3 regions of the Streptomyces sp. NPDC058685 genome follow, and region 2 is predicted to be linked to each of the others. Evidence: predicted binding sites of a transcription regulator. Region 2 holds the regulator's gene; each other region holds the start of a gene.
The links. The regulator HrcA, encoded in region 2, represses chaperone genes, less so after heat shock. The targets are predictions, from matches to a motif close to TTNGCACTCNGNNNNNCNGAGTGCNAA.
Positions count from the first base shown of each region.

Region 1: groL (chaperonin GroEL) is a predicted target of HrcA. The motif match lies at 2,637-2,663, and genes of this name have one in related genera.
Region 3: groES (co-chaperone GroES) is a predicted target of HrcA. The motif match lies at 5,045-5,071, and genes of this name have one in related genera.

Region 1 is NZ_JBHXSL010000006.1:156,182-163,629, reverse strand. It holds SAM riboswitch class I at 47-215, shown strand; gene thrC (threonine synthase) at 233-1,516, shown strand; gene ACFWU3_RS07845 (MoaD/ThiS family protein) at 1,547-1,822, shown strand; gene ACFWU3_RS07840 (cold-shock protein) at 2,257-2,460, shown strand; gene groL (chaperonin GroEL) at 2,822-4,444, shown strand; gene ACFWU3_RS07830 (alpha/beta hydrolase) at 4,754-6,262, shown strand; gene ACFWU3_RS07825 (DUF397 domain-containing protein) at 6,259-6,525, opposite strand; gene ACFWU3_RS07820 (helix-turn-helix domain-containing protein) at 6,506-7,348, opposite strand.
Region 2 is NZ_JBHXSL010000009.1:168,559-176,006, forward strand. It holds gene ACFWU3_RS11565 (nitronate monooxygenase) at 1-742, opposite strand, end outside; gene dnaJ (molecular chaperone DnaJ) at 821-1,957, opposite strand; gene hrcA (heat-inducible transcriptional repressor HrcA) at 1,958-2,983, opposite strand; gene ACFWU3_RS11580 (MBL fold metallo-hydrolase) at 3,147-3,869, shown strand; gene ACFWU3_RS11585 (DUF3097 domain-containing protein) at 3,879-4,688, shown strand; gene hemW (radical SAM family heme chaperone HemW) at 4,729-5,970, opposite strand; gene ACFWU3_RS11595 (SpoIIE family protein phosphatase) at 6,070-7,448, opposite strand, start outside.
Region 3 is NZ_JBHXSL010000001.1:136,863-144,310, forward strand. It holds gene ACFWU3_RS00720 (RNA polymerase sigma factor) at 1-847, shown strand, start outside; gene ACFWU3_RS00725 (hypothetical protein) at 1,343-2,236, shown strand; gene ACFWU3_RS00730 (SAM-dependent methyltransferase) at 2,314-3,480, opposite strand; gene ACFWU3_RS00735 (polysaccharide deacetylase family protein) at 3,599-4,525, shown strand; gene ACFWU3_RS00740 (hypothetical protein) at 4,522-4,920, shown strand; gene groES (co-chaperone GroES) at 5,219-5,527, shown strand; gene groL (chaperonin GroEL) at 5,646-7,274, shown strand.

The DNA.
Region 1 (7,448 bases), on a different contig from region 2:
GCGGGACCGTCGCATGCCGGGGGTCCCCACGCCGACAATCGAATACCGCTCATCCAGAGGGGCAGAGGGATACGGCCCGTTGAAGCCCCGGCAACCCTCCAGCCGGTCTCCGTTGCGCCGCCCGTCCAAGGGACGTGGCAGCCACCGCGAGGCTCCCGGCTAGGGAAGGTGCCAAGTCCGTCTCGTGACGAAATGCGTCACGGGGAAGATGAGGAGAAAGGGCCTCGCCACCATGGCTGTGCAGACTGTCGCCAGCACCACCCCCGTCGACCTGGGACCGGCCGCGGCGCTCTCGTGCCGCGAATGCGGGGAGCGTTTCGAACTCGGCCCGATCTTTGCCTGCGCCTCGTGTTTCGGGCCGCTGGAAGTCGCCTACGACCTCCCGAGCGGCGACCCCGAAGGGCTGCGGAAGCGGATCGAGGCGGGTCCGGACAACATCTGGCGGTACGCGCCGCTGCTGCCCGTGCCGGCCGATGTGGCCGACAAGCCGAACATCAACCCCGGCTTCACCAAGCTCGTCAAGGCCGACAACCTCGCCCGTGAGCTGGGCGTGACCGGCGGTCTCCACATCAAGGACGACTCCGGCAACCCGACGCACTCCTTCAAGGACCGTGTCGTCGCGATCGCCGTCGAGGCCGCCCGTGCCTTCGGCTTCACCACGCTCTCCTGCTCCTCCACCGGCAACCTCGCGGGCGCGGTCGGCGCCGCCGCCGCGCGCGCCGGCTTCCGCTCCTGCGTGTTCATCCCGCACGACCTGGAGCAGGGCAAGGTCGTCATGGCCGCGGTGTACGGCGGCGAACTGGTCGGCATCGAGGGCAACTACGACGACGTCAACCGCTTCTGCTCCGAGCTCATCGGCGACCCGCTCGGTGAGGGCTGGGGTTTTGTCAACGTCAATCTTCGGCCGTATTACGGAGAGGGCTCCAAGACCCTCGCCTACGAGATCTGCGAGCAGCTCGGCTGGCGGCTGCCCGACCAGATCGTCATCCCGATCGCCTCGGGTTCGCAGCTCACGAAGATCGACAAGGGTCTCCAGGAGCTGATCAAGCTCGGCCTGGTCGAGGACAAGCCGTACAAGATCTTCGGCGCTCAGGCCGAGGGCTGCTCGCCGGTGTCGACGGCCTTCAAGGCCGGGCACGACGTGGTCCGTCCGCAGAAGCCGAACACCATCGCCAAGTCGCTGGCGATCGGCAACCCCGCCGACGGCCCGTACGTCCTCGACATCGCGCGCCGCACGGGCGGCTTCGTGGAGGACGTCGACGACGAGCAGATCGTCGACGCGATCAAGCTGCTCGCCCGTACCGAGGGCATCTTCGCCGAGACGGCGGGTGGCGTGACTGTGGGTGTGACGCGGAAGCTGCTCGAGGCGGGCGTGCTCGACCCGGCGCTCACCACCGTCGTGCTCAACACCGGCGACGGTCTCAAGACCCTGGACGCGGTCGCGCCGACCACCGGCCCCAGCGCGACCATCCGCCCGAGCCTGGACGCGTTCCGCGACGCCGGCCTGGCCGGCTGACACCCCCGAGACTCAAGGAAGGCACGCAGCATGAGCGTCAACGTCCGCATCCCCACCATCCTCCGCACGTACACGGGCGGCCAGGCCGAGGTCCCGGCGGAGGGCGCGACGCTCTCCGAGGTCATCGCCGACCTGGAGAAGAACCACACCGGTATCGCCGCCCGTGTCCTGGACGACCAGGGCAAGCTGCGCCGCTTCGTGAACGTCTACGTCAACGACGACGACGTCCGTTTCGAGCAGGGTCTCGAGACCGCCACGCCCGACGGCGCCGGCATTTCGATCATCCCCGCCGTCGCCGGCGGCTGATACGCACCGTCACCGCTGTTGCCCCCTCCGCGAGAGAAGCGGAGGGGGCAATTCTGCATGGTTGAGCGCGGTACAGTTGGGGAAGTCCCCGCCGCTGCCCGTGCCCGCCGCATATGAGAATGCGCCCTGGCGCGACAAGAAGCAGCCAATGTGGGCGATCAAAATGCCTCTTAAGTGTCATTTGCCGGGCCCGAGTTGCCCTGGATCTTCTTGAATTAGCGTCAAAGGTCCGTTCCCGCGCGCCCAGATTTCTCGTCCGATTGACCTGTTGCAGAGGGCAGTTGGACAGATACATTCAGCCGCGGTCGACGCGTTCCGGCGCACATCCCGAGGGCCTCCTTCCACCTCTGGCGGAGGGAATTCTCGGCGGTGAGGTATGACCCGGGTCCGCGAAGTGCGGTCCTGTGCAAGGGCCAGTAATAGGGGAGTTAGGCATGGCTCAGGGCACCGTCAAGTGGTTCAACGCGGAGAAGGGGTACGGCTTCATCGCGGTCGACGGTGGTGCGGATGTTTTCGTCCACTACAGCGCGATCCAGATGGACGGCTACCGCACCCTGGAGGAGGGTCAGCGAGTCGAGTTCGAGATCTCGCAGGGCCAGAAGGGTCCGCAGGCGGACATGGTCAAGCTCGCCGTCTGATCTCGGCGCGATCGGCCACCGACGCACTCACGCGACACTCACGAGGGGCCCGCATCCCACCAGGGAGGCGGGCCCCTCGTGCATGCCCGGGGCGGGCGGATTCGAACCCGCCGCCCCTCGTCGGGGCTTCGTCGAAGCCGCTTGCACTCGAGGGGGTCGAGTGCTAATCATTGGCGTTAGCACTCTGCAGGTGAGAGTGACAACTTTATGGACCGGGCCGGTGAGGTCCGAGGGCCGTCGGGGCAAGGAACCGTACGGCTCTCAGGCCGTCCGTCGCGGGCGCCAGCGCGGTCCGGAAGCAATCCTCCCCCGTAGCCCTGCGGGCGCGGGGGGACCCCCAAGTCCGGGAGGACCACTTCACATGGCCAAGATCATCGCGTTCGACGAGGAGGCACGGCGCGGTCTCGAGCGCGGGATGAACCAGCTCGCCGACGCCGTCAAGGTCACCCTTGGCCCCAAGGGTCGCAACGTCGTCCTCGAGAAGAAGTGGGGCGCCCCCACGATCACCAACGATGGTGTGTCCATCGCCAAGGAGATCGAGCTCGAGGACCCGTACGAGAAGATCGGCGCCGAGCTGGTCAAGGAAGTCGCCAAGAAGACGGACGACGTCGCCGGTGACGGTACGACCACCGCGACCGTCCTCGCCCAGGCGCTCGTCCGCGAGGGCCTGCGCAACGTGGCGGCCGGCGCCAACCCGATGGCCCTCAAGCGCGGCATCGAGCGTGCCGTCGAGGCCGTCTCCGGCGCCCTGCTGGAGCAGGCCAAGGACGTGGAGACCAAGGAGCAGATCGCTTCGACGGCCTCCATCTCCGCCGCCGACACCCAGATCGGCGAGCTCATCGCCGAGGCGATGGACAAGGTCGGCAAGGAAGGCGTCATCACCGTCGAGGAGTCCCAGACCTTCGGTCTGGAGCTGGAGCTCACCGAGGGTATGCGCTTCGACAAGGGCTACATCTCGGCGTACTTCGCCACCGACATGGAGCGTATGGAGGCGTCGCTCGACGACCCGTACATCCTGATCGTCAACTCCAAGATCGGCAACGTGAAGGACCTCCTTCCGCTGCTCGAGAAGGTCATGCAGTCCGGCAAGCCGCTGCTGATCATCGCGGAGGACGTCGAGGGCGAGGCCCTTTCCACCCTGGTCGTCAACAAGATCCGTGGCACCTTCAAGTCCGTCGCCGTCAAGGCCCCGGGCTTCGGCGACCGCCGCAAGGCGATGCTGAACGACATCGCCATCCTCACGGGCGGCACGGTCATCTCCGAGGAGGTCGGCCTCAAGCTCGAGAACGCCGGCTTGGACCTGCTGGGCCGCGCCCGCAAGGTCGTCATCACCAAGGACGAGACCACGATCGTCGACGGTGCCGGTGAGAGCGACCAGGTCCAGGGTCGCGTCAACCAGATCCGTGCCGAGATCGAGAACAGCGACTCGGACTACGACCGCGAGAAGCTCCAGGAGCGCCTCGCGAAGCTGGCCGGCGGCGTGGCCGTCATCAAGGCCGGTGCCGCGACCGAGGTCGAGCTCAAGGAGCGCAAGCACCGCATCGAGGACGCGGTGCGCAACGCCAAGGCCGCCGTCGAGGAGGGCATCGTCGCCGGTGGTGGCGTGGCTCTGCTCCAGGCTTCCTCGGTCTTCGAGAAGCTCGAGCTCACGGGCGACGAGGCGACCGGCGCCAACGCCGTGAAGCTCGCGCTGGAGGCCCCGCTCAAGCAGATCGCCGTCAACGGTGGTCTCGAGGGTGGCGTCATCGTCGAGAAGGTCCGCAACCTGCCCGTCGGCCACGGTCTGAACGCCGCGACCGGTGAGTACGTCGACATGATCGCCGAAGGCATCATCGACCCCGCGAAGGTGACCCGCTCTGCCCTGCAGAACGCGGCCTCCATCGCGGCGCTGTTCCTCACCACCGAGGCCGTCATCGCCGACAAGCCGGAGAAGGCCTCCGCGGCCGCTCCGGGCGGCATGCCGGGCGGTGACATGGACTTCTGATCCTTCACGGATCGGACCCGTCCTTGACCGAGGGCGGCACCTCTCTCCCAGGAGGTGCCGCCCTCGGGCGCGTTGTGGGGCGCCCGGCTCGCCCCGTCTGAATGTGGCCTCGGCCGGGGAAGGGTGTGCCGTTGTCGAGGATGGACATGCCCACGGCCCTGCCGGACCGGTTCGGTGCGGTACCGCGGGTGGGTGCCGGACGTCGTCCACCGCGGGCGCGGCCCCTACGGGCCGGGTGGGGCAAACCCCCCTGGGAACAGGCCAGGAGGCACCGTGGGAGCCGGGCGCCGGTTCCGCGAGGGTCATCACATGCGAATCCTCGGCAGTACGACATCCGGCTTCACCGCGGCGGCGCTCACCCTCCCGGTCCTGGCGACGACGCTCCTCGCCCTCCCGGCGCCCGCGTCGGCCTCAACTCCCCGGCCGGACCCGGCAGTCCGCTGGGAGAAATGCACCGGTACGGGACTCGACCCGCGCCAGGAGTGCGCGGACATCTCCGTACCGCTCGACCACGCGAAGCCCCGCGGGCCGCGGATCACCCTCGCCGTCTCCCGCATCCGCAGCGAGAGCCCCGACAGACGACGCGGCACCCTGCTGATCATCCCCGGAGGACCCGGCGGCTCCAGCATCAACGATCCCTCGGGCAAGGGGAAGAAGCTGCCCCAGTCGGTGCGCGACGCCTACGACATCGTGGGCTTCGACCCGCGCGGCGTCGGCCGCAGCACACCGGTGAGCTGCGGCCTCACCCACGACGATCTCTCCCTGGTGAACGTCAGAGGGTGGCCCGCCGCGGACGGCAGCATCGACAAGAACACCGAGACCGCCCGCCGCCTCGCCGCCGCCTGCGCCACGAACGGGGGCGAGGTGATGCGCAGCATCAGCACCCGCAACGAGGCCCGGGACATCGACCGCATCCGGCAGGCACTCGGCGAGCGCAGGCTGTCCGCCTGGGGTCTGTCGTACGGGACGTACGTGGGAGCCGTCTACGCCCAGATGTTCCCCCACCGCACCGACCGCTGGGTCCTGGACAGCAGCGGCGACCCCGACCCGAAGCGGGTGGCCCGCGGCTGGCTCGCCAACTACGAGATCGCCGTCGAGGACGCCTTCCCCGACTTCGCCGCCTGGGCCGCGGACCCCGCCAACCCCGACCGCCTCGCCGCGACGTCCGCCGAGGTCCGGCCGATGTTCCTCGCGCTCGCCACCCGCCTCGACCGTGCACCGATCCCGTGGGCCGGCGCCAACCCGGCGGAACTCAACGGCAACGTCCTGCGGCAGACCCTGCTGGACAGCCTCTACTCCGTCACGCGATTCCCCGCGCTGGCCAAGCTGATGGCCGCCGCCCGCGACGGCCGCGAACTCCCCGCCGCGAACACGCCCCCGGACCAGGTCATGCAGAACTCGGTCGCCGTCACCGGTGCCACCATCTGCAACGACGTCGACGCCTGGCCGGCCACCGACCCGGCCCCCTACGCCCGTGACGTCGCCAGGAGCCGCGCGCAGTACCCCCTCACCGCGGGCATGCCCAGGAACATCTGGCTGTGCGCCTTCTGGAAGGACAAGCCGCGCGAGCGGCCCACCCGCATCACCCCGGACGGCGGCCCCTCGAACGTCCTCATGATCCAGACCCGGCGCGACCCCTCCACGCCGCTCGCCGGTGCGCTGAAGATGCGCGAGGCGTTCGGCGCGCGGGCCCGGATGGTCACGGTCGACACCGTGGGCCACGGTGCCTACGTCGCCAACGGCAACGCCTGCGGGGACGACGCCGTGACCACCTTCCTGCTCACCGGTGAACGCCCGGCACGCGACAAGGCCTGCTAGTCGCGCTGCAGACCGGCGACGAAGGCGGACCAGGCGGCGGCTCTGAACACGAGTTCGGGGCCGCCGTTGTTCTTGGAGTCACGTACGGGAACGACCCCGGGCGTGCTGTCGGCGACTTCGAGGCAGTTGCCGCCACTGCCGTCGCTGTGGGTCGACTTGCGCCAGGTGGCCATCTCCAGGCAGTTGCCGCCGTCGCCGCCGCTGTAGCTGGACTTGTGCCAGACCGCTGTTGCCAGGTCGAACTCAGGGTTGCTGATCCTCATGTGCGTAATCCTCCGCCACTGACGAGATCAAGGCCAAGGACGTTTCCGGTGACAGTGCGGTGGCCCCGACCAGATCGTAGGACAGTTCGTGGCGAGTGACCGTGGCCGGATCGTCCACCAACTGGCCGGTGCCCAAACCGTTTACGTAGGCGAGCGGTGGCGCATCGGGGAACGTCATGAGTTTGAGACCGCCATCAGAGGCCGCGTGCGCACCCGCCTCGAACGGCATCACCTGCACGATGATCCGGTGCCGCCGCGCCAGTTCCACGACGTGCTCCAGCGCCTCCGCCATAACTGCCGCCCCGCCGACCTGCCTCCGTAAAACCGCCTCGTCCAGAACCGCCCACAACTGAGGCTTTGTTGGATGGGTCAGCAGCCGCGCCCGGTCCAGCCGGGCCTCCACCAGCTCGTCGATGACGTCCTGGGTCGCCGTCGGCTGGTACGCCCGGAACACCGCCCGCGCGTACGCCTCCGTCTGGAGCAGCCCCGGCACCAGCAGCGGCGCGTACTCCCTGATCGTCGTCGCGGTCGCCTCCGCTTCCGCCGCCTCGGCGAAGTGGTCCGGGTAGCGCGACTTGTTGGACACCTCGCAGTTGCGGGTGAAGAACCCGTTCGTCCCGAGGATCTCGTCTATCTGGTGCGCGTACTCGGGCAGCATCCGGCGCGTGCCCGCCTCCATCTGGCCGATGTACGAGCCGCTGACGAACAGTGGTCTGCCCAACTCGTCCTGGGTGAGCCCCGCTTGGTCACGTGCGTGGCGCAGCTCGGCGCCCAGCAGGGCGCGGGGGGATGAGGAGGGATCGAGATCCTTGGGTCCTGGCAAGGCAACTCCCTGGCCGACAGGTCGCGTTGTTGGGCCGTCGTCACTGTTCAGGCTAGCCAGTGACGGACACGCTGGGTGAGGAAAGCAAACACTGAGTGTG
Region 2 (7,448 bases):
CGCCGGACTCGGGGCATACCAGGAACGCGGTGCCGAGCTGCGCCGCCGCGGCACCGGCGGCGAGCACACCGGCGATCTGACCGCCGCGCATCAGTCCGCCGGCCGCGATCACCGGCAGCGGAACGGCCTCGCGGACCAGCGCGACGAGGGTGAGCAGTCCCACCCCGCTGCCGTCGGCCGCCGGGTCGTCGCGGTGCGTGCCCTGGTGACCGCCGGCCTCGACGCCCTGGACGCACACGGCGTCCGCGCCCGCCCGCTGCGCGGCCTGCGCCTCCTCGGGCGAGGTGACGGTGACGACGGTGAAGGTGCCGGCCTTGGCGAAGGACTGGAGCACGTCCCGCTTGGGGCAGCCGAAGGTGAAGGAGACGACCGGGACGGGGTCGTCGAGCAGGATCGCGAGCTTGGCCTCGTACCCGTCGTCCAGACCGGAGTCCGGGTCGCCGAGCGGTGTCTCGTACCAGGCCGCCTCACCGGCGAGCTGGTGCCGGTAGACCTCCACGGCGGCGGGGTCGGTCGCACCGGGCTGCGGCATGAACAGATTCACGCCGAAGGGCCGGCTCGTGAGCCCGCGGATCTGTTTGATCTGCTGGTACATGCCGTCCGCGGTCTTGTATCCGGCGGCCAGGAATCCGAGGCCGCCGGCCTCGGACACGGCTGCGGCCAACTGCGGGGACGACGCGCCGCCCGCCATGGGGGCCTGCACGATCGGATACCGGCAGAGATCGGTCAGTGCGGAGGACATGCACGCATGGTGCCACGTCGGCCCCGCCCCGCCGAATCGGACCGGACGCGGCCCCGGACACCGGGGCCGCGTGCGGTTCTACCGTCCGTTGAACGCGTCCTTCAGCCGCGAGAACAACCCCTGCTGCCCCGGCTGGAACTGACCGGTCGGCCGCTCCTCGCCGCGCAGCTTCGCCAGCTCCCGCAGGACCCGCTCCTGCTCCGGGTCCAGCTTCGAGGGCGTCATCACCTCGACGTGGACGATCAGGTCGCCCCGACCGCCGCCGCGCAGATGTGTGATGCCCCGGCCGTGCAGCGGGATCGACTGTCCGGACTGCGTGCCCGGGCGGATGTCGACCTCCTCCATGCCGTCGAGCGTCTCCAGCGGCACCTTGGTGCCGAGGGCCGCCGCCGTCATCGGAATGGTGACCGTGCAGTGCAGGTCGTCGCCGCGCCGCTGGAAGACACCGTGGGCCAGCTCGTGGATCTCCACGTACAGGTCGCCGGCGGGGCCGCCGCCGGGGCCGACCTCGCCCTCGCCCGCGAGCTGGATCCGGGTGCCGTTGTCGACACCGGCAGGGATCTTCACGGTCAGCGTGCGGCGCGAGCGGACCCGGCCGTCTCCGGCGCACTCCGGGCACGGGGTCGGGACGACGGTCCCGAAGCCCTGGCACTGGGGGCACGGCCGGGACGTCATGACCTGGCCCAGGAAGGACCGCGTGACCTGCGAGACCTCACCGCGGCCGCGGCACATGTCACATGTCTGCGCCGAGGTGCCCGGCGCCGCGCCCTCGCCCGAACACGTCGTACAGACGACGGCCGTGTCGACCTGGATGTCCTTCGTGGTGCCGAAGGCCGCCTCGTTGAGGTCGATCTCCAGCCGGATCATCGCGTCCTGGCCGCGCCGCGTGCGCGACCTCGGCCCTCGCTGCGACGCCGTCCCGAAGAAGGCGTCCATGATGTCCGAGAAGTTCCCGAAGCCACCGGCGCCGAAGCCTCCGGCGCCACCGCCGCCCGCCTGGGACAGCGGGTCGCCGCCGAGGTCGTAGACCTGCTTCTTCTGCGGATCCGAGAGGACCTCGTAGGCCGCGTTGATCTCCTTGAAGCGCTCCTGCGTCTTCGGGTCCGGATTCACATCCGGGTGGAGTTCACGCGCAAGCCGGCGGAAGGCCTTCTTGATCTCGTCCTGGGATGCGTCTCGGCGCACGCCGAGTACGGCGTAGTAGTCCGTGGCCACTTACGACTCCGCCAGGATCTGTCCGACGTAACGTGCCACTGCGCGTACCGCTCCCATCGTTCCGGGGTAGTCCATGCGGGTCGGTCCGACCACGCCGAGTTTGGCAACTGCCTCGTCGCCCGAACCGTAGCCGACCGAGACGACGGACGTGGAGTTGAGGCCCTCATGGGCGTTCTCGTGACCGATCCGTACGGTCATGCCCATCCCGCCCGACTCCTTGGCCTCGCCGAGCAGCTTGAGCAGCACGACGTGCTCCTCCAGCGCCTCCAGCACCGGCCGGATCGTGAGCGGGAAGTCGTGTCCGAAGCGGGTCAGATTGGCGGTGCCGCCGATCATCAGCCGCTCCTCGGTCTCCTCGACCAGGGTCTCGAGCAGAGTGGACAGCACCGTCGTGACCGTGCCGCGGTCCTCCGACTCGAAGGATTCCGGCAGGTCCTGCACCAGTTGCGGCACATCCGCGAAACGGCGCCCGACGACCCGGCTGTTGAGCCGGGCCCGCAGGTCCGCGAGCGAGGTGTCGCCGAAGGGCGCGGGGCAGTCGATCATCCGCTGCTCGACCCTGCCGGTGTCCGTGATCAGCACGAGCATCAGCCGGGCGGGCGCCAGGGAGAGGAGCTCCACGTGCCGGACGGTGGACCGGGTCAGCGACGGGTACTGCACCACGGCGACCTGCCGGGTCAGCTGCGCGAGCAGCCGTACCGTACGGCCCACGACGTCGTCGAGGTCGACGGCCCCGTCCAGGAAGTTCTGGATGGCGCGGCGCTCCGGCGACGACAGGGGCTTGACCCCGGCCAGCTTGTCGACGAAGAGCCGGTAGCCCTTGTCCGTCGGGATGCGGCCGGCACTGGTGTGCGGCTGGGCGATGAAGCCCTCGTCCTCCAGCACCGCCATGTCGTTCCGGACCGTGGCCGGCGAGACGCCGAGATTGTGACGCTCCGTGAGCGCCTTGGAACCCACAGGTTCCTCGGTGCCGACATAGTCCTGGACGATCGCGCGCAGCACCTCGAGTCTGCGTTCACTGAGCACCGCGCACACCTCCAGCTCTGGTTCCTCGGTGGCTGCTTGGCACTCCCCGGGTCCGAGTGCCAGCAATCCCCGTGCCAGTGTACGGCCGTGGGGTACGGCTCTAGCAAGGCGGCCGACCAGGCTACCGCGCGCCTTTGCTGGTCGTTGCCAGTAGCGTCGCGTTATGAACGTCCGTTGGGAAGACTTCGGCTGGGAGCATCTGGCCGACGGGGTGGGGCGACGCAGGTTGCCCGTCTGGGACGCGACCGTGGGGCTGGTCGCCGGTGACGAGGGCGTCCTGCTGTTCGACACGGGGTCCACGCTGCGTGAGGGCGTGGAGCTGCGCACCCAGGCGGAGGCGCTGCTGGGCGGCCGCAGAGTGACGCATGTCGCACTGAGTCATCCCCACTTCGACCATGTTCTGGGGACGGCCGCCTTCTCCGCGGTGGAGGTCTTCGGCGCGGTCGCCGTCGATGTCGTCCTGCGCCGGGACCGTGACGAGCTCCGGTCCGATGCCGTACGGCACGGCGTGGCGCCGGACGATGCCGCCGAGGCGACCGATCTGCTGGTCGCGCCGCAGCATGTGGTCACCGGAGAACGGACGCTGGACCTGGGCGGACGCCAGGTGCTGCTGGCCAATGTGGGCCCCGGGCACACGGGCCACGACCTGGCGCTCCTCGTGCCGGGCGACCGGGAGGTGGTGTTCTGCGGCGATCTGGTGGAGGAGTCCGGGGAGCCGCAGGCCGGCCCGGACGCGATGCCGTCGCGCTGGCCGGCGGCCCTGGACCGGCTGCTCGCGCTCGGCGGTGAAGACGCGCTGTACGTCCCCGGGCACGGCGCGGTGGTGGACGCGGCGTTCGTCCGCGCACAGCGTGACGTGCTGGCGGAGCGCTTCGGGGTGTCGTAGCGTCGCCGAATGCGCAGCTACAGCCCCGATCTGACGCCCCCTTGGAAGAAGCCCTCCGCCGTGCCGGAGGTCCCCGCCGACCGGGATCTGGTCGTGGAGGAGGTCACCACCGGTTTCTGCGGCGCGGTGATCGGCTGCGAGGCCGGGACGGTGACCCTGGAGGACCGCTTCGGCAAGCACCGGGTCTTCCCGCTGACCGCGCGGGGCTTTCTGCTGGAGGGCCGGGTGGTGACGCTGGTCCGTCCCGGCGCGGGCGCGCCGGCCGCTCCGGCCCGCACGGCCTCGGGATCCGTCGCCGTGCCCGGCGCGCGGGCCAGGGTGGCGCGGGCGGGCCGCATCTACGTCGAGGGCCGCCACGACGCCGAGCTGGTGGAGCGGGTGTGGGGCGACGACCTGCGCATCGAGGGCGTGGTGGTGGAGTACCTGGAGGGTGTCGACGACCTGCCCGCGATCGTCGCCGACTTCGCGCCCGGGCCCGACGCCTGCCTCGGCGTCCTGGTCGACCATCTGGTCCCGGGGTCCAAGGAGTCCCGCATCGCCGCGTCGGTCACGGACCCGCACGTGCTCGTGGTGGGCCATCCGTACATCGACATCTGGGAGGCGGTGAAGCCGTCGTCGGTGGGAATCGCGGCGTGGCCCGTCGTCCCTCGGGGCCAGGACTGGAAGACGGGCGTGTGCCGCGCGCTGGGCTGGCCCCCGAACACCGGCGCCGCCTGGCAGCACATCCTGTCCCGGGTGCGGTCCTACCGCGATCTCCAGCCGGAGCTGCTGGGCCGGGTCGAGGAGCTGATCGACTTCGTGACGCTGCCGCCGGAGTGAGCGGCGTGGCCGTCCACGGGGGCGGCGGGACAGGGGCGGGTCAGTCCACCAGGTCCCGGACGACTCCGTCCGCGAGCAGCCTTCCCCGCAGCGTCAGCACGGCGGAGCCAGCCTCGTAGGCCGCGGGCTCCAGCAGCCCGTCCGCCAGGGCTTTGCCCGCCGCCGCCAGCCCCGCCGGCTTCAGCAGCGACAGCGGTACGCCGTCCCTCAGCCGCAGCTCCAGCAGGATCCGCTCGACGCGCCGGTCCTCCGCCGACAGGAGTTCGCGGCCCGCTCCGGGCGAGCGCCCCTCGGCCAGCGCCGCCGCGTAGGCGCCGGGGTGCTTCACGTTCCACCAGCGCACCCCGCCCACATGGCTGTGCGCTCCGGGGCCCGCGCCCCACCAGTCGGCGCCGCGCCAGTACAGCTCGTTGTGCAGACAGCGGCCGGCCTCGGAGGTGGCCCAGTTGGAGACCTCGTACCAGGAGAAGCCCGCCTCGGACAGCACGGAGTCCGCGATGAGATAGCGGTCCGCGTGCACGTCGTCGTCGGTCATGGGCACCTCGCCGCGCCGGATGCGCCGGGCCAGCTGGGTGCCCTCCTCCACGATCAGCGCGTACGCCGAGACATGGTCGGGTCCCGCGCCCACCGCGGCCGCGAGCGACGCGCGCCAGTCGTCGTCGCTCTCGCCGGGCGTGCCGTAGATCAGGTCGAGGTTCACATGGTCGAAGCCGGCGGCGCGGGCCTCCGCGACGCAGGCCTCGGGGCGTCCGGGTGTGTGCGTGCGGTCCAGCACCTTCAGGACGTGCTGCCGGGCGCTCTGCATACCGAACGAGATCCGGTTGAATCCCCCGGCCCGCAGCTGCTCCAGATACTCCGGACCGACGGACTCGGGATTCGCCTCGGTGGTGATCTCCGCGTCGTCCCCGAGTCCGAACTCCTCCCTCACGGCGCCCAGCATGGACACCAGGTCGGCGGCGTCCAGCAGCGTCGGCGTACCGCCTCCGACGAACACCGTGCTGACCGGCCGCGGATCGTCGCCGAGCACCTTGCGGGCGAGGCGCACCTCGTCGGCGAGGGTGGCGGCGTAGTTGTCGCGGGAGGCCAGTACACCGCCCGAGCCGCGCAGCTCGGTGGCGGTGTAGGTGTTGAAGTCGCAGTAGCCGCAGCGCGTCGCGCAGTACGGCACATGCAGATAGAAGGCGAGTGGCCGGTCACCGGCGCCGTCGAGGGCGGACGCCGGGAGCGCCCCGTCCTCGGGCATGGGCTCACCATCGGGCAGTATGGAAGGCATGCCCCCCATTGTCCGTCACCGGTGCGAAAGCCCGGACCGCGCGCCGGGCGGGGGCTCCGGGGACAGGGGCCGTGCCGTCCAGGCAGGTCACCGCACCGGAGGCGTACGTCACCGCACCTGGAGCACGAGCAGCGCCAGATCGTCGCCCAGCGGGGTGTCCGAGAAGTCGTGCACGGCCTGCCTGATCCGCTCGCCGACCCCTTGCGCCGTCAGTCCCGCGCATCCGGCGAGAGCGGTGGCCAGTCCGTCACCGTCGTCGAACATCCGCGCCCCCGAGCGCCGCTCGGTCACCCCGTCCGTGACACAGAGCAGCGTGTCACCGGGCTCCAGGTCGAAGGTCTGGCTCTGGTACGCGACCTCCTCCACGACCCCGAGCAGGACCTGCGGCTCGGCGACCGTGTGCACCCGCCCGTCGGGCCGCAGCACCAGCGGCAGCGGATGCCCCGCACTCGCCAGCGTGCACCGCACGCCCCTGCCGGAGGGCAGCGGCACGAGCTCGCCGTACAGCAGGGACAGGAAGCGGGCCTGCGGCCCTTCCGGCACCGTCTGGCCGCCGGCCGCGGCGACGAGCAGCGCGGTCGCCTCCGCCGCTTCCATGGCGTCGTCGAGGAGGAGTCCGTTCAGCCGGTCGAGCACCTCGCCGACCTGGTAGCCCTCGCGGGCGAGCAGCCGCAGCCAGGGGCGGGCGAGTCCGGTGACGACGGCCGCCTCGGGGCCGCTGCCCTGGACGTCGCCGAGCATGAAGGACCAGCGGTCACCACTGCCGGCCGGGAAGATGTCGTAGAAGTCGCCCCCGGCGACGCCGTCGTCGCCGGGCTCATAGACGAGGAAGCGGTCCACGCCGGGGATCTGGCCCACCTTGCGGGGCTGGAGGCCGCGCTGGAGGACCTTGCTGATGGTGGCCTGCCGGGTGTACTGGCGGGCCGCGCCGATCGCGAGGGCCACACGCCGGGCGAAGTCCTCGGTGAGGGCCGTCACGTCGTCGGGGAGGCGCGAGAGGCCCTGCCGGGCGAGCAGCAGGGTGCCGAGGCCGCGTCCGCCCGCGACGAGACGGTAGGCGAGTGCGGCGCCACCGGCCGCGCCCGGCTCGCGCCCGCTGGGCCACGGGATCGGCACCGGCCCGCCGATCGTGCCCTCGGGCAGCATGGGCGGCTCCTCGACGAGCGCCGTGCGCAGCTGCTCGATCCGCGACTCGTCGGTGTGCCAGACGCGGGCGAGCCGCTGCACGGGGCCCGAGGGCCCCTCGCCGCCGGCGGCGGGGCGGCCGGACTCCCCGTCGAGCCAGATCGCGCACCAGTCGGCGAGCCGCGGCACCAGCAACTGGGCCGCGAGCGCGGCCACCATGTCCTCGTCGAGCTGCCCGGCCAGCAGGTCGGATGCCTCGGCGAGGAAGGACAGCGCGCCGCGCCCCGCCAGGCTCTGGTCCGCGCGGTCGTCACGGGCGAGGGACACGCGGGGCGCGGGCGCCAGGATCTCGGCGGCCCGCA
Region 3 (7,448 bases), on a different contig from region 2:
GCTGACCCTGCGGCTGCTCGGCGGGCTGACGACCGAGGAGATCGCCCGCGCCTATCTCGCCCCGGAGCCGACGGTCGCGCAGCGCATCGTCCGTGCGAAGCGGTCGCTCGCGAAGGCCGGAGTCCCCTTCGAGGTACCGGGCCCCGCCGAACGCGCCGAGCGTCTGGACTCCGTGCTGGAGGTCATCTACCTGATCTTCAACGAGGGCTACTCGGCCACCGCCGGCGACGACTGGCTGCGCCCGGCCCTGTGCGAGGACGCCCTGCGCCTCGCCCGTGTCCTCACCGGCCTGATGCCCCGGGAGCCGGAGGTGCACGGCCTGACGGCGCTGCTGGAGTTCCAGGCATCCCGTATCGCGGCCCGCACGGGCCCCGACGGCGAGCCGGTGCTGCTCGCGGACCAGAACCGCGCCAAGTGGAACAGGATGCTGATCGGGCGCGGCATGGACGCCCTGCAACGGGCGGGCACCGGCCCGTACGCGGTCCAGGCGGCCATCGCGGGCTGCCACGCCCAGGCGGTCCGCTACGAGGACACCGACTGGCGGACGATCGCCTCCCTCTACGGCCGCCTGGCCGCGCTCATCCCTTCCCCGGTGGTCGAGTTGAACCGCGCGGTCGCGATCTCGATGGCCGAGGGCCCGGCGGCGGGCCTGGCCCTGGTGGACGCCCTCGCCGGGGAACCGGCCCTGAAGGACTACCACTTGCTGCCGAGCGTGCGGGGGGACCTGCTGGAACGCTTGGGGCGGGGTGCGCAGGCGCGTACGGAGTTCGAGCGGGCGGCGTCGCTGACGCGCAACGAACGGGAGAGGGACCTGCTGCTGGAGCGGGCCGCACGCTGCGCGCCGTAGGCGTCCACGGCGAGCTTCGAGATCCCACCGACAGGTACGGTCCGGAACGACCGGACGGACGTCCGGTACATGGACAACCGGGGTGCCGTCCGCAGCCCGATCACTGTCGACGAGCGCTCCGGCGAGGCGTGCCTCCAGAGCCCTCCGCGGGCGGCCTGCCGGGGCTCGAAGCTCAGGTGCGGTCTCGCTGACGCATCACAACTCCGCACGCCCCGGGCCCGGTTCGTCTCACGCATCGGCGCACGTAGCGGCATGTCGGGGCTTGAGCTTCGGGGCTCGGGATTCGAGCTCCCTCATCAGGGATTGGGTGGGGGGATTGTTCCCGCCCACCCACCCCAACTCGGCCGCGCACCAGGCGAGATGACTTTTGGTGATCGAGTCGCGACGCACTGCCGTTGCCGTGTAGCGTGCGCCCCGAAGGCAGACAGAACGACCCCCATGCGGTGCTGGAACACCACACAGGGGTCTGACCTACAAGATCGTGGAGCCGATCTCATGGCTGTTCAGCAGTTTAATCCTGCGCCGCGCCCGACCGCCCATCCGATGGCCAATCCGGGCTACGGCAAACGACTCGCCCCTTCCCAACGCCCCCGCCGCGCGGACGACTTCGCACATCTGGCCAGGCGTGAAGCGGCGGTCGCGGACTACATCGACCGGCAGTCCGAGGGCGCGGACATCTCGGTGAAGACGCTCGCCAAGCACCTGCCGGGTTACGGCCAGTGCGCGGTGGCGACCATCCTGAACAGCCTCTCGGCGGCGGGCCATTACCGCCGTGTCCGCCAGTGCGTCACCAGCGCGTCCGGTACGAACATCTGGGTCTGGCGCTCGTACTGGTCCCGCACGCCCCGCGACGACGCCTGGTGGGCGCACTTCGCGGCCGGCGAGCTCGGAGCCTCGACGATCCCGGCCGCACTGGCGAGGACGGCGGGCTACGACGTGCTGGCCCGCCTCGGGCGTATCGAGGCGCGGCTGACGCTCTCGGCGTCGGACTGCGCGGCACTGGAGGCCGCGGCGGGCGCGTGGTTCGAGCGCGGCGCGACCGAGAGCCACCTGCTCTCGGCCCTGACGGCGGGCCTCCCGGCACAGATCTCCCACCCGTACGGTTTCGTCCGCGCCCGCCTGCTGTCGAAGCTCCCACCGGAACCCCCGGCCCCTCGCATGATCCTGGAATGCACGGACTGCGGAGCCCCGGGCGAACCGGCGTCGCTCCCCGGAGGTCTGTGCCGCACGTGCACGGGCACGGGCACGGTCCGGCTTGCCGCACCGCCGCCCGCGTCCGCTGGGGTCCACGACCGGGTGAGGCGCCTGCGCTCGGCGCTGCGGGAGGAGGCGGGGGCTGAGAGGCGGGATGAGAGTGCCGGCGACGTCCTCCGCCCGCTGCGTCGGTAGTCCCGTGAACTCCTAGTACCGCGCCAGCACTTGCGACGATTCGCCGAGCCGGCATTCGCCAGTCTCTGTCCGGTGCGCTACGCCGGACGCCCCACCAGCATCGTCGGCGCCCCCGCCACCCTCGTCAGGAACACCGTCGCCGCGTTCCTCCCCTGCGGTTTCACCTTCCTGCGCAGTTCCTCCGGCTCCACCGCCGAGCCGCGCTTCTTCACCGTCAGGTTGCCGACCTCCCGCTCCCGCAGAAGCGCCTTCAGCTTCTTGAGGTTGAAGGGGAGTTCGTCCGTGATCTCGTACGCGGTGGCGAACGGCGTCGGGCGCAGGTCGTCCGACGTGATGTACGCGATCGTCTCGTCGATCAGGCCGCCGTTCAGGTCCTCCGCCACCTCCGCCACCAGGTGCGCCCGGATCACCGCGCCGTCCGGCTCGTAGAGGTAGCGGCCCACCGTGCGGACCACCGGGTCCGGCAGGCCGCGGCCGGGCAGGGAGTGCGGGCCCGGGAGCAGGGTCGCGCGGCGGGTGCCGGGGGTTGTGCCGAACCAGAGCACCGCCTCCTTCACGTCGCCGCCGTCCGAGATCCACTCCGCCTCGGCGTCGTCCGGGATCAGTTCGTGCGGGATGCCGGGAGCGATCTTCACCGCGCCGGTGCCCGCCCGGCGTACCGCCTCGATCGCCCAGGACAGCGGAGGGGAGTACGCCTCGGGGTCGAAGATGCGGCCCCGGCCTCCCCGGCGTGCCGGGTCCAGGAACACCGCACCCGGTCCGGCCGCGATCTGCGTGACGTCCGCGCAGCGCACCTCGATCCGGTCGCCGAGCTCCAGCGCGTCCGCGTTCGCGCGCGCCGTCTCCGCCGTCAGCGGGTCGCGTTCCACCGCGAGTACGTGGATGCCGGCCCGGGCCAGGGCGATCGCGTCGCCGCCGATCCCACAGCACAGGTCGGTGACCTCGGCCGTGCCGAGTTCCCCGAAGCGCCGGGCCCGGTACTCCGCGACCGGCTTACGCGTCGACTGCTCGACGCCGTTCGGCGTGAAGTACATCCGGTACGCGTCCTGGTCGCCGAACTTCGCCACCGCCCGCTGCCGCAGCCGCGCCTGACCGAGGGCCGCCGAGACCAGCTCGGTGGGGTGTTCGCGGCGCAGCCGGGTGGCGATCGCCAGTTCCTCGGCCGGGTCGTGGTCCCGCAGGGCGGCGAGCAGGGTCCGGCCTTCCTCGGAGCGGAGGGCGGCGAAGAGTGGGAGGTCGTTCACCGGCCCATTGTGGGCCAGGTGGGCGATGGTGTGCCCGCGGGTGGAGGTGTCGGCCCGGCCACCGGGATCCGTGCTGACAGGATCCAGCGCCATGCAGCTAGTCGGACAAAACGGAAACATGCCAGCAAAAACCACCCGATCGCGTCGCGGCCGGGCGCACCGCCGTGCCGTCGCGGCCGCCCTGCTCGTCGCCCTGTTCGGCTCCGCCTGCGCGGCCGAGTCCACGGACGGGGCCGGCGGCCCGAAGGCCGACCGCGGTCCCGAGGTCCGGAAGGAGGCCGGCGCGGCCGGGGCGCTCGCCGCCCGCGCGGCCCGGATCAAGCGTGACCAGACGGCTCGGGCCGCCGCCGCGAAGAAGTGGGGCCTCGCCCGCACCCCGCTGGCCGCGCCCCCGCCGCCCGCCGTCAAGCCGAAGATCACCACCCGCAAGGGCTTCGAGGTCGAGGGGCAGGAGTCGATGCCGCCCGTCTTCACGACCGTGCCGGTCAAGGAGAAGATCGTCTTCCTGACGATCGACGACGGCTCGGAGAAGGACCCCGACCTGCTGCGGATGATGAGCGATCTGCGGATCCCGTACAGCGCGTTCCTCAGCGACTACGTCATCAACGACGACTACGACTACTTCCAGCGGATGCAGGACCGCGGGGTCTCGCTGCACAATCACACCCTCAACCACCGCTACCTGCCCGGTCTTTCCTACGCCGCGCAGAAGCGGGAGATCTGCGACCAGCAGGACAAGCTCGAGAAGCGGTACGGGAAGCGGCCGCCGCTCTTCCGGCCGCCGTACGGCAACTACAACCGGGACACCCTGCGGGCCGCGCGCTCGTGCGGCGTCAAGGCGGTGCCGCTGTGGGCCGCCGAGGCGTTCCCCGACCACATGGAATGGCGCGAGTGGGACCGGGATCTGCACCCGGGCGACATCATCCTCACCCACTTCCGCGGCAGCGACGAGTGGAAGGGCACGATGCCCGACATGATCCGCAAGGTCATGAAGACGGTGACCGACAAGGGGTACGCCGTGGCCAAACTGGAGGACTACGTATGAGCCGCGCGCTCCGGCCGTCGGCCGCCACGGCGGTCGTCGCCGGTGCGCTGCTCGTCTGTGTCGGCTGTGCCCCGGCGTCCGTGGACCCGCTCGAACGGCTCGGCCGCAGAGCGGTCGAGAAGGTCGAGCCGGGGGCCGCGGCGCCGGCGGCACGCCGAGTGGACGCACTTCCGGGGCCGCCGCGCGCCGGTGACGGCCGTGTCCGCCCGCAGGGCCTCGACGCTCCCGGTCCGGCCGAACCGGCGACCCGGCTGCTGAGCCGTATCCACCGGGTCCATCGCGCCCACGGCACTCATCGCGCTCATCGCCCGCACCGTGCGGACGCCGCGGCGCCGGGCCGTACGCCCGAAGCCCGGCCGGGCCGTGCACGCGAAGCCGCGCCCGGTCGCCCGTGAGGGGCAGTCCCCGGGCCGGCCCCCGGCATGCCCGGTCCCCTGACACGCCCGGCCCGGGGGAACGCCCCGCGCCGCCCGTGCGTTTCCCCCACACGGGCGGATCGGGCCGCCGCAGGGTGGTGAATTGGCACTCCGCTTGACCGAGTGCTAATCGCAGTCATAGTCTCGGCACTGGCACTCCCCACCGGAGAGTGCCAACACAGCGACAGGCAGGTCCGGCACCCGCGACGACGGATCGACCTGGTCGCCACCTCTGCTCAGTTAACCCCGTGAGATCTCCGAAGGGGGAGGTCGGATCGTGACGACCGCCAGCTCCAAGGTTGCCATCAAGCCGCTCGAGGACCGCATTGTGGTCCAGCCGCTCGACGCCGAGCAGACCACGGCCTCCGGCCTGGTCATCCCGGACACCGCGAAGGAGAAGCCCCAGGAGGGCGTCGTCCTCGCCGTGGGCCCGGGTCGCTTCGAGAACGGCGAGCGCCTGCCGCTCGACGTCCAGACCGGCGATGTCGTTCTGTACAGCAAGTACGGCGGCACCGAGGTGAAGTACAACGGCGAGGAATACCTCGTCCTCTCGGCCCGCGACGTGCTCGCGATCGTCGAGAAGTAATTCACCACATAGTTTGTGCTTGTGAGCTGCGCCCCCGGCCCGCGCGACCCCGAGAGGGCCGGGCGACCGGGGGCGCAGTTCGTTCACCCCCAGCTTTCCGAGAGGGCTGAATCGCTCCATGGCGAAGATCCTGAAGTTCGACGAGGACGCCCGTCGCGCCCTCGAGCGCGGCGTCAACAAGCTTGCCGACACGGTCAAGGTGACGATCGGCCCCCGCGGCCGCAACGTCGTCATCGACAAGAAGTTCGGCGCACCCACCATCACCAACGACGGTGTCACCATCGCCCGTGAGGTCGAGGTCGAGGACCCGTACGAGAACCTGGGCGCCCAGCTGGTGAAGGAGGTGGCGACCAAGACCAACGACATCGCTGGTGACGGCACCACCACCGCCACCGTGCTGGCCCAGGCGCTGGTCCGCGAGGGCCTGCGCAACGTCGCCGCGGGTGCCTCCCCGGCCGCCCTGAAGAAGGGCATCGACGCCGCGGTCAAGGCCGTGTCCGAGGAGCTCCTCGCGACCGCCCGGCCGATCGACGACAAGGCCGACATCGCCGCCGTGGCCGCGCTCTCCGCGCAGGACCAGCAGGTCGGCGAGCTCATCGCCGAGGCGATGGACAAGGTCGGCAAGGACGGTGTCATCACCGTCGAGGAGTCCAACACCTTCGGCCTGGAGCTGGAGTTCACCGAGGGCATGGCCTTCGACAAGGGCTACCTCTCGCCGTACATGGTCACCGACCAGGAGCGTATGGAGGCCGTCCTCGACGACCCGTACATCCTGATCAACCAGGGCAAGGTCTCCTCGATCCAGGACCTGCTGCCGCTGCTGGAGAAGGTCATCCAGGCGGGTGGCTCGCGGCCGCTGCTGATCATCGCCGAGGACGTCGAGGGCGAGGCGCTCTCCACCCTCGTCGTCAACAAGATCCGTGGCACCTTCAACGCCGTCGCGGTGAAGGCCCCGGGCTTCGGCGACCGCCGCAAGGCGATGCTCCAGGACATGGCGAGCCTCACCGGCGCGACCGTCATCTCCGAGGAGGTCGGCCTCAAGCTCGACCAGGCCGGTCTCGACGTGCTGGGCAGCGCCCGCCGCGTGACGGTGACGAAGGACGACACCACCATCGTCGACGGTGGCGGCAACCAGGACGACGTCGCCGGCCGTATCAACCAGATCAAGGCCGAGATCGAGTCCACGGACTCCGACTGGGACCGCGAGAAGCTCCAGGAGCGCCTCGCGAAGCTGGCCGGCGGCGTGTGCGTGATCAAGGTCGGCGCCGCCACCGAGGTGGAGCTCAAGGAGAAGAAGCACCGTCTGGAGGACGCCATCTCCGCGACCCGCGCCGCGGTCGAGGAGGGCATCGTCTCCGGTGGTGGCTCCGCGCTCGTCCACGCGGTCAAGGTCCTCGACGGCAACCTCGGCAAGGAGGGCGACGAGGCCACCGGTGTCGCCGTCGTCCGCCGCGCCGCCGTCGAGCCGCTGCGCTGGATCGCCGAGAACGCGGGCCTCGAGGGCTACGTCATCACCGCGAAGGTGGCGGAGCTCGACAAGGGCCAGGGCTTCAACGCCGCGACCGGCGAGTACGGCGACCTGGTGAAGGCCGGCGTCATCGACCCGGTCAAGGTCACGCGCTCCGCCCTGGAGAACGCCGCGTCCATCGCCTCCCTGCTGCTCACGACCGAGACCCTGGTCGTCGAGAAGCCGGCGGAGGACGAGGCCGACGCGGGCCACGGCCACGGTCACGGCCACTCCCACTGACGTCCGACGCCTGACGTCCGACATCACCACCGAGCCCGGTGTCCCCGTCGCGGGGGCACCGGGCTCGGTGTTTCTCCGCGCCCGCTGGGGGTGTTCGCCGGGCCCGGCGGTGGAGCGGTCGGTGCCTGCCGGGCCCGGCGGGGGAGAGCGAAGAGTGCCTGCCGGGCCCGACGG